Halorhodospira halochloris: one gene and its partner. The protein of the gene in region 1 binds, or shares a complex with, the protein of each later gene. Links are inferred from orthologs where the notes say so. Each region holds a gene or a part of one and is shown in the gene's direction. Other genes may lie near its edges.

Region 1 (7,024 bases):
GCCAAATAGTGACGGCTGGTTACGCTAATTTAAAGGTTTTGGCTAGCCAGGGGAACCGACAAAATGCGCTTAGGTTAGCCTTGGCTAGGCTAGTAACTGAGCTAGGTGCAAGAGGTGCCTCTAAAACTTCGCCGGCGCCACCATCCGCCCCGGTGTGGAGGACTTGGCGCCAGGGATGGAGCCATGAAGCCTCCAGGGATGGATTCACGGCGTCCTCCACACCGGGGCGGATGGTGGCGCCGGCGAAGTTTTAGAGGTTCCCAAGAAGCTCAAGCCTGGCACTAGAGCATAGAAAATCCCTATACTGGGGGATTATCCTAACAGATCAGCTAACTCAAGAATGGACTATATCCGCATCCGCGGCGCACGAACTCACAACCTGCGCAACGTCGACGTCGACATCCCCCGCAACCAACTCGTAGTCATCACCGGCCTCTCCGGCTCGGGCAAGTCATCACTTGCCTTCGACACCCTCTACGCCGAGGGCCAGCGCCGCTATGTCGAATCCCTCTCGGCCTACGCCCGGCAGTTTCTCTCTATGATGGATAAGCCCGACGTTGACCATATCGAAGGGCTGTCACCGGCCATCTCGGTAGAGCAGAAACGCGCCTCGCACAACCCCCGCTCCACGGTGGCGACAGTCACCGAAATCCACGACTACCTGCGCCTGCTCTTCGCCCGCGTCGGCACTCCGCACTGCCCCGAGCACGGCATCGCCCTGCATGCCAGCTCGGTCAGCGAGATGGTGGACAGGCTGCTGGCCGAACCGCAGGGCAGCAAGATGATGCTGCTCGCCCCGATCGAGCACCCCAGCGGCAGCGCTCAACAGACCTGTGAACAGCTACGCGCTCAGGGCTTTATTCGTGCCCGCATCGACGGAGTGATCCGCGAACTGGAGCAGACACCCCAAGTAAGTGCCGATCAGGATCACCAGATTGAGGCAGTCATCGATCGTTTTCGTATCCGCGATGACCTCGCCGGGCGCCTAGCCGATTCGCTAGAGACCGCCCTAGCCATCAGTGACGGCATAGTGCGGGCAGGCTGGCTAGACGAGCCCGAGCGCGAGCCACTGACCTTCTCCACCCGCTACTCCTGCCCGCAGTGTGGCTACAGCGTCGAACCCCTTGAGCCGCGGATGTTCTCATTTAATAACCCCAACGGTGCCTGCCCGAGCTGTGACGGGCTTGGAGTAGAGCACCATTTCGATCCCGCCAAGGTCGTCAGCCGCCCGCAACTCGCCCCTGCCGAGGGCGCCATCCGCGGCTGGGACAGGCGCAACGCCTACTACTTCAACCTGCTCGAGGGGCTTGCCGAGCACTACGGTTTTGACATTACCACCCCCTGGGAGAACTTAACCGACGAAGTCCGCGAGGTAATGCTCTACGGCTCAGGAGATGAGGAGATTGAATTCCGCTACCCAACCCGTAGCGGCGAAACCGTCCACTGCCACCCATTCGAGGGGGTTATACCCAACCTGCAACGCCGTTACCGGGAAGCAGAATCGGCCACTGTCCGCGAAGAGCTTGGTCGTTACATCAGCGAACGTCTCTGCCGGGAGTGCCAGGGCAGCCGCCTTAACGAGCGCGCCCGCAACGTCAGCGTCGCTGGCTATAAACTAGCTGAACTGGCCGCGCTGCCTATCCATGAGGCTCACCAGCGTTTCGGCAACCTCGAGCTGACCGGTTCCCGCGCGACAATTGCCGCCCCGGTGATCGATGAGATCCGCCGCCGTCTCGGCTTCCTCGACGATGTCGGGCTCGGTTACCTGACCCTGGAACGTTCGGCGGACAGCCTCTCCGGCGGCGAGGCGCAGCGCATCCGCCTAGCCAGCCAGATCGGCGCCGGCTTGGTCGGCGTACTCTACGTCCTCGATGAGCCCTCGATTGGCCTCCACCCGCGCGACCATAACCGGTTGCTGGCGACCCTGCGGCGCCTGCGCGATATGGGCAACAGCGTCGTAGTAGTCGAGCACGAAGAGGACTCGATCCGCGCCGCCGATCACCTGATCGACATGGGCCCCGGCGCCGGCGTCCACGGTGGTGAGGTGGTTGCCACCGGCACCCCGAAGCAAGTCGCCGCCAATCCGGCATCGGTTACCGGGGCCTTTCTCAGCGGTCAGCGCCGCATAGAGATCCCCCACCGCCGCCGCTCGCCCGACTTCACAGAGCCGCTACGCATCCGTGCTGCTAGCGGCCACAATCTCAACAACCTAGATATCGAACTGCCGCGCGGCCTGCTGATCGGCGTTACCGGCGTCTCGGGCTCCGGCAAATCGACCTTGATCAACGACACCCTCTACCGCCAGGCCGCCAAGCAGCTCAATGCTGCCCACACCGACCCTGCTGCCCATGCGGGCATTGATGGCCTAGAGTACTTCGATAAGGTAGTTGATATCGACCAGAGCCCCATTGGACGGACCCCGCGCTCCAACCCGGCAACCTATACCGGCCTATTCGGCCCGATCCGCGAACTCTTCGCCGCCACCCCAGAGGCCCGCTCCCGTGGCTATAAGCCCGGGCGCTTCTCATTTAACGTCCGCGGCGGGCGCTGCGAGGCCTGCCAGGGCGAAGGCGTGGTGCGGGTGGAGATGCACCTGCTGCCCGATCTCTACGTCGCCTGCGACGCCTGCAAGGGCACCCGCTTTAACCGCGAGACGCTGGAGATTCGCTATCGCGGCTATACCATCCATGAAGTACTCGAGATGAGCGTTGAGCAGGCGCGCGAGTTTTTCGAGGCCGTCCCCACAGTCCGCCGCAAGCTCGACATGCTCAGCGAGGTCGGCCTCGACTACCTTTGCCTCGGCCAAAACGCCACCACACTCTCCGGCGGCGAGGCGCAACGGGTCAAACTAGCCCGCGAGCTCTCGCGCCGCGAACACGGCCGCACCCTCTATATCCTGGATGAGCCGACCACCGGGCTGCACTTTGCCGATGTCGAGCAGCTGCTCGGTGTACTCCAGCAGCTCTGTGATAACGGCAACACGGTGATCGTTGTCGAACACGATCTCGATATCATCAAATGCGCCGATTGGGTCATCGACCTCGGCCCGGAAGGCGGCGCAGCGGGTGGCAACCTGGTAGCGGCTGGAACCCCCGAGGATATTGCTGAGGCAGAGGGCTCCTATACTGGGCAGTACCTCCGCCAAGTACTAGGTAAGACATACGCGAATCTCATACTTGAGGGCGATTGAAAAACCACCTTACTTTCACTAAGTTAACGACGAGACTTAGGACAAATACTGTTCGGGGCTCGAAATGCTTGCGGGCAGAACTAAGGCGTACTCAATAAGTGCAGCAGTCTACTTGGTGTTGTATAGCTCAGCCGGCTTAGCCGACTCCGCTGGCACTCAAGAGAGCGGATCCTTTACGGCTGATGTCGAGGTGATCCCCGCAGCCGGTGTCGACTCTACTAATATCAATCCCTCACTGGCGCTCAATGACGGTGCCCCCATCACCCCGGGCGAAACAGCCAGTGGTGAAGTTGAGCTAAAAATACTTGGTTTAGGGCCCATAGAGATAAGCTACTCACAAGAGCTAACCGAACACCCCTCTGGTGCGGATTCGGGTGACGGCAGCTCCACCGAGCTTAATCTCCCCGATGACAAAACCGAATTGGTGGCGTTTTACAAGACCCGCACAGATGAGATAAAAGCTGAAACTCAGGAAGATGCTGAGGCGGGCCGTTACCAGTGGCACGTCACCGTTACCGCGGCCTACGATTGGTAACCACCCCTTGGCTTACCCAGCCCCCGTTCCCCGACCCCCCCCTCTAAAATAAAAAACCTGGCTTGCTAAATCCCATTGCCGGATGAGCGGCCAGTCACTCGCCCTCTATTTGCAACTCCCTTTGGTGCTCCCAGTGGGCCACCTCGTCGAGCGGCGCGCGGTCCGTCGGCACGACCACCCGGGTTCCATCGGCCAGCTCTCCGTTAAGCATGCGTACCTCCTCGACCAGCGCCTCCAGGCCGCCCTCGACCTGTTCGGCACCCAAGCGCTCGATGACATGCGCTAGATGCTCGCGTAACTCGTGCTCGGCGTCATAGTCGAAGCTGATCTGCTCGACGGGATGCGCCGGTGAGGCAAGCTGGATGATCTCGCCACCGTCATGGATTGTCATATCCATATTGCTGACCAGGTCACCATCTCCCTCGACGGTTACCTGCTGCGCCGTGGCCTCCTGCGGCGCACCCAGTCGCTCGGCCTGGCCCTCAGACGCCTGCACCAGATAGTCCCCTGGCGGCAACTGATCGAGGATATAGAGTCCGTCGTAGGCACTTCGGGCAGTGCTTATCAACTCCCCTGTTTCGGTATCTAACGCCTCGAGCTCGAAGCCGGAAGCCTCAACAGGAGCCTCGACTCCACGGCGGCGCTCCACCACTCCATCGATCTCGCCGGTCACGTGCAGCTCGAAATCGACCGGCAGAACCCGCCCAGGCCGCGGCACAAAACTGACTCCTCGGCTCGCCGGCTGAACAAATGGATTGTCGATACTACCTACATCCACCTCTACATTGACCGGCTCGTGCGGTTCCAGCCGCGCCACCCATGCCTCTCCATCGGCGTCGGTGGCACCACACGCACGCTCAGCGCAGACCTCAACCCCCTCAACCGGCTCCCCATCTTGGTGGATATTGGCCATAACCGCCCCGCGATCGTAGCCTCTGCCGGCCTCAGGGTCAGGCACCCAGCCACCGTCGGGATGGGGCAGGCCGCCAACATCCAGACCGACAGATACTTGCCAGCTACCCTCACTATCTACCTCACCACGCCCCGAGAACCGCCAGTACTCCCGAGTAATACGGGACAGGCCCAGTCTGAGGCTGTGCGGGCGATCGTTGAAACTACCACGCAGGCGAGCACTGCCACGCCAGTCCTCGTTGAGGTTCTGACTGTACTCGGCGTTGGCGTTATTCAGCTCGGCATCTGGGGCCAGATCATAATTTAATCCCAGATTAATGCGCCCTTCCCGGTGACGCCCCCAACGGGTTCGCACGTTGCCGCTAGCAATTATATCCTCATAGTCTTCCCGGCTTACGGTTAATGAATGGCGCAGCATCAGACCATTGAGCCTAATATTCTCTCGAGTCCGCAGCCTCTGCCAGATAGAATCACCCCCTGCCGACTCCTGGTGCTCGTAGCGCAGCCGGGTGCGCAACCCCCCCACTGAACCGGCAAGATGAAGTTCATGTTTGTGGCGCAAATCACCGCTGACCCGCTCGCGGATCTCGTCGGTAGCCAAACCAGCAACGTGGGTATACTCATAGCTCAAATCTATTGGCCCTAGCCCACGATCCAGAGCCAATTGCCAGGCCCGTCCATTTCCGCTTTCCCAAGCTCCACGCAATCGGCCCCAAACCCCGAAAGCACTAAACGCGGCATCGGCACCTGCCACCTCGCCATGGGCTGAATAATCGTCCTCCTCTGGATCAAGGTAGTGGATATCAGCACCAACGCTTAGGCTCTCAGTAACACCCACATCAACTCGGCCAGCCGCGCTTTGATCGTAATCGTCTTGAGGATCATCCTCGTAGATGCTCTTGCCCTCCCGGGTAGCATCCAGGCTGTAGTGAACCGTACCGGGTGGCAACAACCCCGGACCTATCTCTATGGTGCGGGTGATTGTTTCACGCTCACCATGCGGACCGTAGAGCTCGATGGTGTAGTGGTTGGTGCCTGAACGGGCATCAATATCATCAAACTCATGGCGATCTGTCTCCACGTCTTGAGCGAAATCGACAAGATCATCGTCCCGGTAAAGCTCGACGTCCCAACCCTGGGGCACCTCAATCTCGATGCTCTGGTCAGTAAAGGTGGTACGCGCCACGCCCTCGGGGCGATTGGTTACGGTTACGCCCATGCCGGAACTACCGCGGCGGAGCAGATCGTAGCGTGGCGGATTAACCCGACCCAACTCGTAGCGCTCCAGTGCCGGATGGCCCACCTGCTGCCCGAGGGTACCGTCAAAACGGCGAATGTAATCGTCATCGTTAGCCAGCAGCCGCCACTCCGAGTCGTGCCAAAGCAGGTCGCCGGCCCCGGCAAGATCAGCACTTGTGGAACTTCGCTCTTCGTTAAGACGTTGATCAAGACTCAAGGACCAGGCCGGGCGGGTAAGTGCACGCGGCGGCAGTTCCTCACGCGGCAACCACTCCTCGCCTTCTTCCCCCGGCGCATCATCGCGCAGCTGCGCCCAGCGGGCCTCGCGCTCCAGGCGCCTGAGTACAGGCATATCCTCCCTGGCGCGGATATGAACCTCGGCACTACGCGGTCGATAATCGAAATCTACCGGAAGGAACTCCTGGATGGCCGCTTCACGAAAGTAGAGATCGTCGTGCTCTTGGATCCAATCAGCTTCATCGAGGATCAGTGGGTCTTCATCGATCTCACCCATCCCGCTAGCGGTATCGAATGATACCTCTCTATCTTGCTCGAGAATCCACCCAGAGACCTCCCCCTCCAGTGGATCGACATCGAGTGCAAGTTCAAGGTGACGGGCCAGCTGACCCAGGGGATAATAGATGTCGTCTTCTTTCTGGAGCATATACTCGCTCTCAGAGAGGGTATAGCCCTCCAGCTCAAGGCGCAGGACCATATCCTCGGCCCCTGCAGCCTCATCCTCTTCCTGGAGACGCTCAACAGAGAGCGGCGCAGGGACACTAGGCGACCAGAGTATTAGGCCGATGGCAAGCAGCCACGCTGCCCACCCAGGCCGCCAATCGAGCCTACCCCCCCTCAGCCAAAGCACCACCTCACTCGATGACGACTGTCCGTTCCGCCTTTACATGGCCACCGACCTCGCCGAACCCCTCGCCCTCGTCTTCAAAGGCGCGGTAGACGACCCGCAGCTCATCGCCAGGGGCCAGATCGTGCTCATCCAGCGAGAACGGCAGGACCCGCTCCTCCATCGAGCTGGAGATCACGGCGCGCCCCCGCTCCAGGATTGGTTCGTCGTCACCAGGCCGATAGACCTCCAACGAGCCGTAGATGCCGCGATCACCGTTGCGCGCTACGGTGACCTGCAGGGC
Region 2 (7,718 bases), 1.2 Mb from region 1 along the record:
GCGGCAGCATCGACTGCGATGGCGCCGGGACGCTGCTCACTACCAGCAGCTGCCTGCTCAACCCCAACCGCAACGGGGAGGCCTCGCGCGAGCAGGTTGAGGCCAAGCTGACCAAAAGACTGGGTGGTCACCGGGTTATATGGCTCGATGATGGCTGGTTGGCCGGTGATGATACTGACGGCCATGTCGATATGCTCGCCCGCTTTATCGATAACGAAACGATAGCCCACGTCGTCTGCGAAGACCCCCAGGACCCTCACTACGAACCACTCCAGCGCATGCGCGAAACGCTGCAGCAGACCTTGACCATGAACGGTGAGCCATACAGTCTCATCGAACTGCCCATGCCCGCACCTATCTACGATGAGCAAGGCCACAGGTTGCCGGCCACCTACGCCAACTTCACCTTCGTCAACGGCGGCTTGCTTGTGCCTGGCTATGCCGATCGAGCGGATAGCATCGCCGTCGAGCGGCTCGCCGCCGCCCGCCCAGACCGTCAGGTATTAAGCGTGCCGGCAAAGCCACTCATCCGCCAAGGCGGTAGCATCCACTGCGCTACCATGCAGTTGCCCCGCGGGGTTTATGTGGCCTGCGGCTCACCCCAAGCAAACGCAGAGAAAGTCGGGAGTTTATCCTGAACAGAGATCTTCCCAGCGACACATCGCCAGCGACACTAAATCTTGGCCTGGTTCAGCACAGCTGCAGTGACGATTACCAGGAGAACATTGATAAGACTCTCCAAGGCATAGCCAGCGCCGCTGCTCAGGGCGCTGATCTAGTGCTGCTCCAGGAACTGCATGGCGGCATCTATCCTTGCCACGAGGAACACCCAGCCCATTTCGATCGAGCAGAGCCGATCCCAGGGCCAACCACTGACCGTCTTAGCAAGGCGGCCGCTGAGTTCAACGTGGTTATTGTCGGCTCTTTGTTCGAACGCCGCGCTGTGGGGCTATACCACAATAGCGCCGTAGTCCTGGAGCGTGATGGCAGCATCGCCGGGCGCTATCGCAAGATGCATATCCCCGATGACCCCGGTTATTACGAAAAGTTCTATTTCACCCCCGGGGATGAGGGCTTTGTCCCAATACAAACCAGTCTCGGCTGTCTTGGGGTACTGGTCTGCTGGGATCAGTGGTTCCCCGAGGCGGCCCGCCTGATGGCCTTGGGCGGAGCTGAAATCCTCCTCTACCCGACCGCTATTGGCTTTGCTGCGGATGAGAGTACCGCCGAACAAAGCCGTCAACTCGAGGCCTGGCAGACGATCCAACGCAGCCATGCGATAGCCAACGCTCTGCCGCTGGCCGCCTGCAACCGCATCGGTACAGAGGCAGATACTGCGTTTTGGGGCAATAGCTTTATCTGCGGTCCCCAAGGGGAGATTCTAGCCCAGGCCGGCACAAACGAGCAGGTGCTCATCGCCACTATTGATCGTCGGCGCAGCGAGGATGTACGGCGCATGTGGCCCTTTTTGCGCGATAGACGCATTGACGCCTATGCCGGCTTGACGCGTCGCTACCTCGATTAGAGTGGCCCTATAAAACGGCGCCCTAAGATGGCTCAAGAGGTTTTTGCAATACTCACCTCTTAACCTCTGGTATCGACGCTCTATGCTGGCTACCATAATAGGGACATAAAGCCGGCAAAGAAGTGAGTGCGCCGTGGATAAAGAACAGAGCAACAAACAGTCACAGCAAACCTCCGGAAAGGGTGAATATGTGGCCACAACCACGTACATCCTCTACCTTATTGCCCTATCAACGATCCTCCATCCGGGGTTAATAATCCTGCTGGCCTTGCCCGCAATAGGCGTCGGGCTGGCCTACCATGGCATATTCAACAGCTCTGCAGAGTACTGGGTTAAGACCCACTTCCAGTACCAGGTAGTCACCTTCTGGGTGGCTATCGTCGGCGGCGGTATAGCCCTGCTGGTATATCCCGCCTCCCATACCTTTGGTTACATGTTGCATGCCTTGGTGCTGGCCTGGGTCATCATGCGCTGCGTGTACGGCCTTGGCCAGCTTAGCCGCAAAGAGCAGATTGCCGAACCTGGTTCATTCTTTCTTGGGTGGAAACGGAACAGTTGAGCAAACGATTTTTCGCTGATTTACCCCGACCGCGGCGCTCGGCAGAGCGCCGCGATTGGTCTGGGCTGGTGGGTGATAGCCAGGCCCTGGCCATAGCTGAGCTAGCAGTTGAGCGCCAGAGCCCGACCCTGGTGGTTGCCGGAACACCCCAACAGGCTGCCGCCTTGCAAGAGGCAATAAGCTTCTTTCTGGCCGGGCGGGCCCCAGTGCTCGGTTTCCCGGACTGGGAGACACTGCCCTACGACGTCTTCTCGCCACATCAGGACATAATCTCTGAGCGGCTGGCAGCACTTTACCGCATGCCGCAGCTGAGCACCGGTGTGCTGGTCATACCCGCGCCGACCATGATGCACCGGCTACCGCCGCGCGGCTGGGTCGAGGGGCGCACTCTATTCCTCAAGGTCGGGGACCGATTAGACCTTGAAGCAATGCGCATGCGCCTCGACGCCGGCGGCTATAGGTGCGTACCCGAGGTTAATGAACACGGCGAGTATGCGGTTCGCGGCGCCCTGCTCGACCTCTTCCCGATGGGCGGCGAGAGGCCTTATCGAATTGACCTGTTTGATGATGAGGTAGAGAGCATACGCTCTTTTGACCCAGAGACCCAGCGCACTGAAGCCAAGGTAGATTCAATAGACCTGCTCCCAGCCCGTGAGATGCCGCTGGATGAGAGTGGCATTACCTTTTTCCGCCAGGCCTTCCGCGCCACTTTCGAAGGCGATCCAAACCGCAGTCTGGTATATCGGACAATCAGCGAGGGGCGCATCCCTGGCGGCATCGAGTACTACCTGCCGCTGTTTTTTGAGCATACCGCGACTATGTTCGATTACCTGCCGGCAGACAGCCTTGCCATCCGCCTTGAAGGGATTGATCAAGCAGCCGAGAGCTTTTGGCGGCAGATTGGTGAGCGCTTCGAGCAGCGCCAGGGCGACATTGAGCGTCCGCCCCTGTCCCCTCGGCACCTGTTTACCGACCCTGACGAACTGCGCAGCGGGCTCAATCGCCACCCCCAAATAGTCCTGCACAGCGAACCTGGTCGGGGCAGTGAGGCAGCCGTCAGCGCTCTGCCTAATCTCTCCTCTCAAGCTCAGGCCGAGCGGCCTTTGGCAAGACTCGAGCAATTCCTTGAAGAACAGCACCGCAGCGGTGTCCAGGTCCTGTTTACTGCCGAGAGCGCCGGGCGCCGTCAGGGCTTATACGAGCGATTGCAGCGCCTCGGTATCGATCTCACCAGCGTAGAGAGCTGGGCTGACCTGTTCAGCGCTGAGCAGTCAGCTGACGCTGAGCAGACCGCTGACGCCATCTGTGTAGCGCCTCTGGAGCGTGGGGCAATCATTAATGACCAAATCGCCCTGGTACCGGAGAGCGCCCTATACGGCGAGCGGGCCCGGCAGAGTCGGCGGCGACGTAGCTCCACGGCCAGCGATCCGGCTGCGGTCATCCGTGATTTGTCTGATCTTCATGAGGGCGCCCCTGTGGTCCACGAAGACCACGGCGTTGGCCGCTATGTCGGACTGCAGAGCCTGGATATGGGTGGCGTACCGACCGAGTTCGTAACCCTAGAATACGCCGGCGGCGATAAACTCTATGTGCCGGTTGCCTCGCTGGATCGTATCTCCCGCTATACAGGGGCAGATGCCGATGAAGCGCCACAGCATCGACTCGGCAGCGATCAGTGGGATAAGGCGCGCCGGCGCGCGGCCAAGCGCGCGCGCGATGTTGCTGCTGAGTTGCTCGAGATCTATGCCCGGCGACAATCGCGCTCCGGACACAGCTGTCAGATCGATCAGCAGGCCTATGAGGCCTTCGCCGAGGGCTTCCCCTTTGAGGAGACGCCTGATCAGCAGGCGGCAATCGAGGCAGTCCTTGCCGACATGCACCGCGACCAGCCGATGGATCGCGTCGTCTGCGGCGATGTCGGCTTCGGCAAGACCGAGGTCGCCATGCGGGCCGCCTTCGCCGGCGTCCAGGCCGGTCGTCAAGTCGCCATGCTGGTGCCTACTACCCTGTTGGCGCAGCAGCACTACCAAAGCTTCACCGATCGGTTCGCCGACTGGCCGATCCGCATCGAATCGCTGTCGCGCTTTTCCGGCAAGAAGGGGAATGAACAAGCCCTCCGGCGTATTGCTGAGGGCCAATCTGATATTGTCATCGGTACCCACAAGCTGCTCGGCAAAGATATCAATTTCCACAATTTGGGGCTGGTCATAATCGATGAGGAGCAGCGATTCGGCGTCAGTCAAAAGGAGAAGCTCAAACAGCTGCGCGCGGAAGTCGATGTGCTGACCCTCACCGCCACCCCGATCCCGCGAACACTGAATATGTCGCTGGCCGGAATCCGTGATCTGTCAATTATCGCGACCCCGCCAGAGCGACGCCTAGCAGTTAAGACCTTCGTCCAGGAGTGGAGTGACGGCCTAATCCGCGAGGCCTGTCAGCGCGAGATGCAGCGCGGCGGTCAGGTCTACTTCCTCTACAATGAGGTCAAAACCATTAACAGGGCAGCGCATGATCTGGAAAACCTGATGCCTGAGGCGCGTATCGGCGTCGCCCACGGCCAGATGCGTGAGCGCGAGCTTGAACAGGTCATGCTGGATTTCTACCATCAGCGCTATGACATACTGGTCTGCTCGACTATTATCGAATCCGGGATCGATGTGCCTACCGCCAACACCATCATCATTAACCGCGCTGATCGCTTCGGCCTAGCACAGCTGCATCAACTGCGCGGCCGGGTGGGTCGCTCCCACCATCGTGCCTACGCCTACCTGCTCGCTCCACCGCCGAACGTTATGACCCGTGACGCCATCAAGCGCCTGGAGGCCATATCGCTGCATGAAGATCTCGGTGTCGGCTTCGCCCTCGCCTCCCACGATCTCGAGATCCGCGGCGCCGGCGAGCTGCTCGGCGATGAGCAGAGCGGCCAAATCCAAGAGATCGGCTTTACCCTCTATAGTCAACTACTCGAGCGTGCCGTTAAGGACATGAAGGCTGGGGAGACGCCGGAGCCGGAGGCTGAGCTTGAAAGCGGTGTTGAGGTCGATCTGCGCCTACCAGCGCTGTTGCCGGCGGACTATCTACCCGATGTGCATACCCGCCTGGTCCAGTACAAAAGGATCAGTAGCGCTAAAAGCACAGCCGAGCTCGATGAGCTGCAGGTAGAGATGATCGATCGCTTCGGACTGCTCCCGCAACCGGCCCGCAACCTGTTTCGCGTTGCCGCCCTTAAGCAGCGCGCCGAGCAGCTCGGCATAGCCAAGATCGAGGCCGGCCCTAAAGGTGGTGCTGTACAGTTTGCCAACCACCCGCGGATCGATGCAGCCCGCCTTGTCTCCTTGGTCCAGAACAATCCCAAGACTTACCGGCTCGAAGGTCAGCATCGGCTATTAATCCACTCCTCTCTCGGTGATGAAGAGGAACGCTTCGCGGCAATTGAGCAGGTTCTCGATGCCATAGCCTGCGTGGAGGAGACAGCGTGAAATTACGCGGCATACCACAGCTGCCTTATGCCCTAATCTGGTGTTTGCTAACAATGGCCATGCTCAGCTCTGTCAGCTGGGCTGATAGTGATGCTAACGCCGATGAGCAAGAGCAAGAACAGGAGCAGTGGCATGAAATCGAGGTCTTGATCTTTCGCCAATGGGAGCGGGGTGGACGTCACGCTGAGCGCTGGCCAACCCGGGCCGCAGACCCCCACTACCCCCTCTGGCAAATCCCCGCCGGCTGTGAGGGTGAGCACCTCGGTTCACCTACCCCATTGGGCAGTGAGCTTGCAATCGACCCTGACCAGGATGTCGGCGACTTTGCCCCAGACGATGCGCAGGATGAAAACGAGGATAGCGAGCAAGAGCAACAGCCGACATTCGTTTGCCTGCCCGAGCAAAGCCGGCAACTCGGTGATGAGTGGGCCAATATCGCCCGCTCGGGTGATTATCAACAGCTCTACTACGCGGCCTGGGCGCAGCCCAAACTCAACGAGGCACGCTCAATAGCGGTACCCGTCCCTTACCACTGGCACCCACAGCCCGAACAGCAGTTAATCGCTGTAGAAAACGAGCGGCCGCTACCCCAAGAGCCGGTCTACGGCCTGATTCGCGTGTTCAAGGAGCGCTTTGTTCACGCCGTAGTCGATTTGCGCATGCACCGCTCAGCATCAGGCGCGGAGGTGGATGAGCAAGAGTGGCTCCGCGCCCCTTTGCATGTGATGCACCAGAGCAGGAGGATGCGTGAGGGCGATCTGCACTACTTAGATCACCCTACTTTAGGTGTTTTGATAGTCGTCCGTGAGGTTGATGGTCCCCCTTAGCGGGAATCGCAACACTCTCCCCCTAGTTCACTTGCCTGCCCTCGGTGTGGAAAACGCCGTGATTCCATCCCCGGAGGCTAGATTGCGCCATTCCTGGCGCCACTACCCCCACGCCAAGGACAGACAAGTGAACTAGGGGTTTTGGTCTCTGATGAGAAGCTGCTGTCCAGGCTGAACGCTGGTTACAAGACTTTGGGGGCCAACGAGCCGATGATCATTTTGACGGATTCCATGCCGCGAGTCAGGTTTGCCCGAATATCATCCATAGACAGCGTCTGCCCACTCTCCATACCCGCACCCCAGTTAGCAACCACCGCGCAGTGGGCATAGGGCAGCTCAGCCTCACGCGCTAGCGCGGCCTCTGGCATTCCGGTCATGCCGACCACATCACAGCCATCCTGGCGCATGCGCTTAATCTCAGCGGCTGTCTCGAGGCGCGGCCCCTGGGTAGCCCCATAGGTGCCCCCATCGACTGCATCCACACCTGCCTCCTGAGCAGCCCTCAACAACCAGGAGCGCAGCTCATCATCATAGGGGTAAGTGAAGTCTATATGGGTAACCTGGGAAAGGTCCTCATCGAAGAATGTGGTCGTCCGCGAGTGGGTATAGTCGATGATCTGATCAGGGATCGCGATCCGACCCGGACCGTACTGCTCGTTAATACCGCCTACCGCAGCCACGGCTAGGACCCTTTGCACCCCGACATGACGCAGGGCCCAGATATTAGCGCGATAATTTACCTGATGTGGGGGGATGTTGTGGCTGTAGCCGTGACGGGCCAAAAAGGTTATGTCGTAGCCCTTAAAGCTGCCGTGAATTAAGGGTGTTGATGGTTCGCCATAGGGCGTACGGACAACCTCGCGACGGGTTATTTCCAAGCCTTCCAGCGAGGTTAGTCCGGTTCCGCCTATGATCGCCAAGCTCATGCACTATCTCCTTTCACAACTATACGTCTATAGCGTAGATCCCTGGGGCATTACGGCCTAAGCCCTTACAATCCATGCCGGCGCCAAACAGATAACGGTCAGGCGCCTCGACCCCGAAGAAATCGGCGCTAATACCTTCATGTTTGCGCTCATGAATCTTATTGACCAGCACAGCAGTTGCTACCGAGCGGGCCCCGCCGGCCTTGAGGGCGTCTATAATACCAACCAAGGTAAAGCCCTCATCTAGAATATCATCGATTACGATAATATCGCGATCCTCAAAGCTGCTTGTAGGCAGGGCGTGCCATACCAGATCACCGCCGCGGGTCTCGTTGCGGTATCTAGTGGCGTGCAAATAGTCCATCTCCAAAGGAAAGTCGAGCCTGGGCACGATTTGTCCGG

What was found.
Region 2: the proteins of uvrA (region 1) and mfd are in contact, whole or in part, in a crystal structure (PDB 4DFC), measured with the Escherichia coli proteins. The link is inferred for Halorhodospira halochloris from one-to-one orthologs.

Annotation. Positions count from the first base shown.
Region 1 is NZ_AP017372.2:2,538,845-2,545,868, forward strand. What follows is about bases 2-3,390. They hold uvrA (excinuclease ABC subunit UvrA), read left to right. Parts: upstream 2-340; coding sequence 341-3,190; downstream 3,191-3,390. Other genes in these bases: HH1059_RS13555 (hypothetical protein), read right to left, coding at 20-208; HH1059_RS11650 (hypothetical protein), read left to right, coding at 3,255-3,390. Outside these bases: more of HH1059_RS11650, read left to right, coding at 3,391-3,725; HH1059_RS11655 (carboxypeptidase-like regulatory domain-containing protein), read right to left, coding at 3,820-6,744; HH1059_RS11660 (fimbrial biogenesis chaperone), read right to left, coding at 6,749-7,024. UniProt on the Escherichia coli protein: The UvrABC repair system catalyzes the recognition and processing of DNA lesions. UvrA is an ATPase and a DNA-binding protein. A damage recognition complex composed of 2 UvrA and 2 UvrB subunits scans DNA for abnormalities.
Region 2 is NZ_AP017372.2:1,361,127-1,368,844, reverse strand. The notes cover bases 1,681-5,763. They hold mfd (transcription-repair coupling factor), read left to right. Parts: upstream 1,681-2,080; coding sequence 2,081-5,563; downstream 5,564-5,763. Other genes in these bases: HH1059_RS06330 (CsiV family protein), read left to right, coding at 5,560-5,763; HH1059_RS06340 (hypothetical protein), read left to right, coding at 1,681-2,084. Also shown: HH1059_RS06350 (agmatine deiminase family protein), read left to right, coding at 1-638; HH1059_RS06345 (carbon-nitrogen hydrolase), read left to right, coding at 635-1,525; more of HH1059_RS06340, read left to right, coding at 1,659-1,680; more of HH1059_RS06330, read left to right, coding at 5,764-6,390; HH1059_RS06325 (S-methyl-5'-thioinosine phosphorylase), read right to left, coding at 6,573-7,316; HH1059_RS06320 (hypoxanthine-guanine phosphoribosyltransferase), read right to left, coding at 7,336-7,718. UniProt on the Escherichia coli protein: Couples transcription and DNA repair by recognizing RNA polymerase (RNAP) stalled at DNA lesions. Mediates ATP-dependent release of RNAP and its truncated transcript from the DNA, and recruitment of nucleotide excision repair machinery to the damaged site.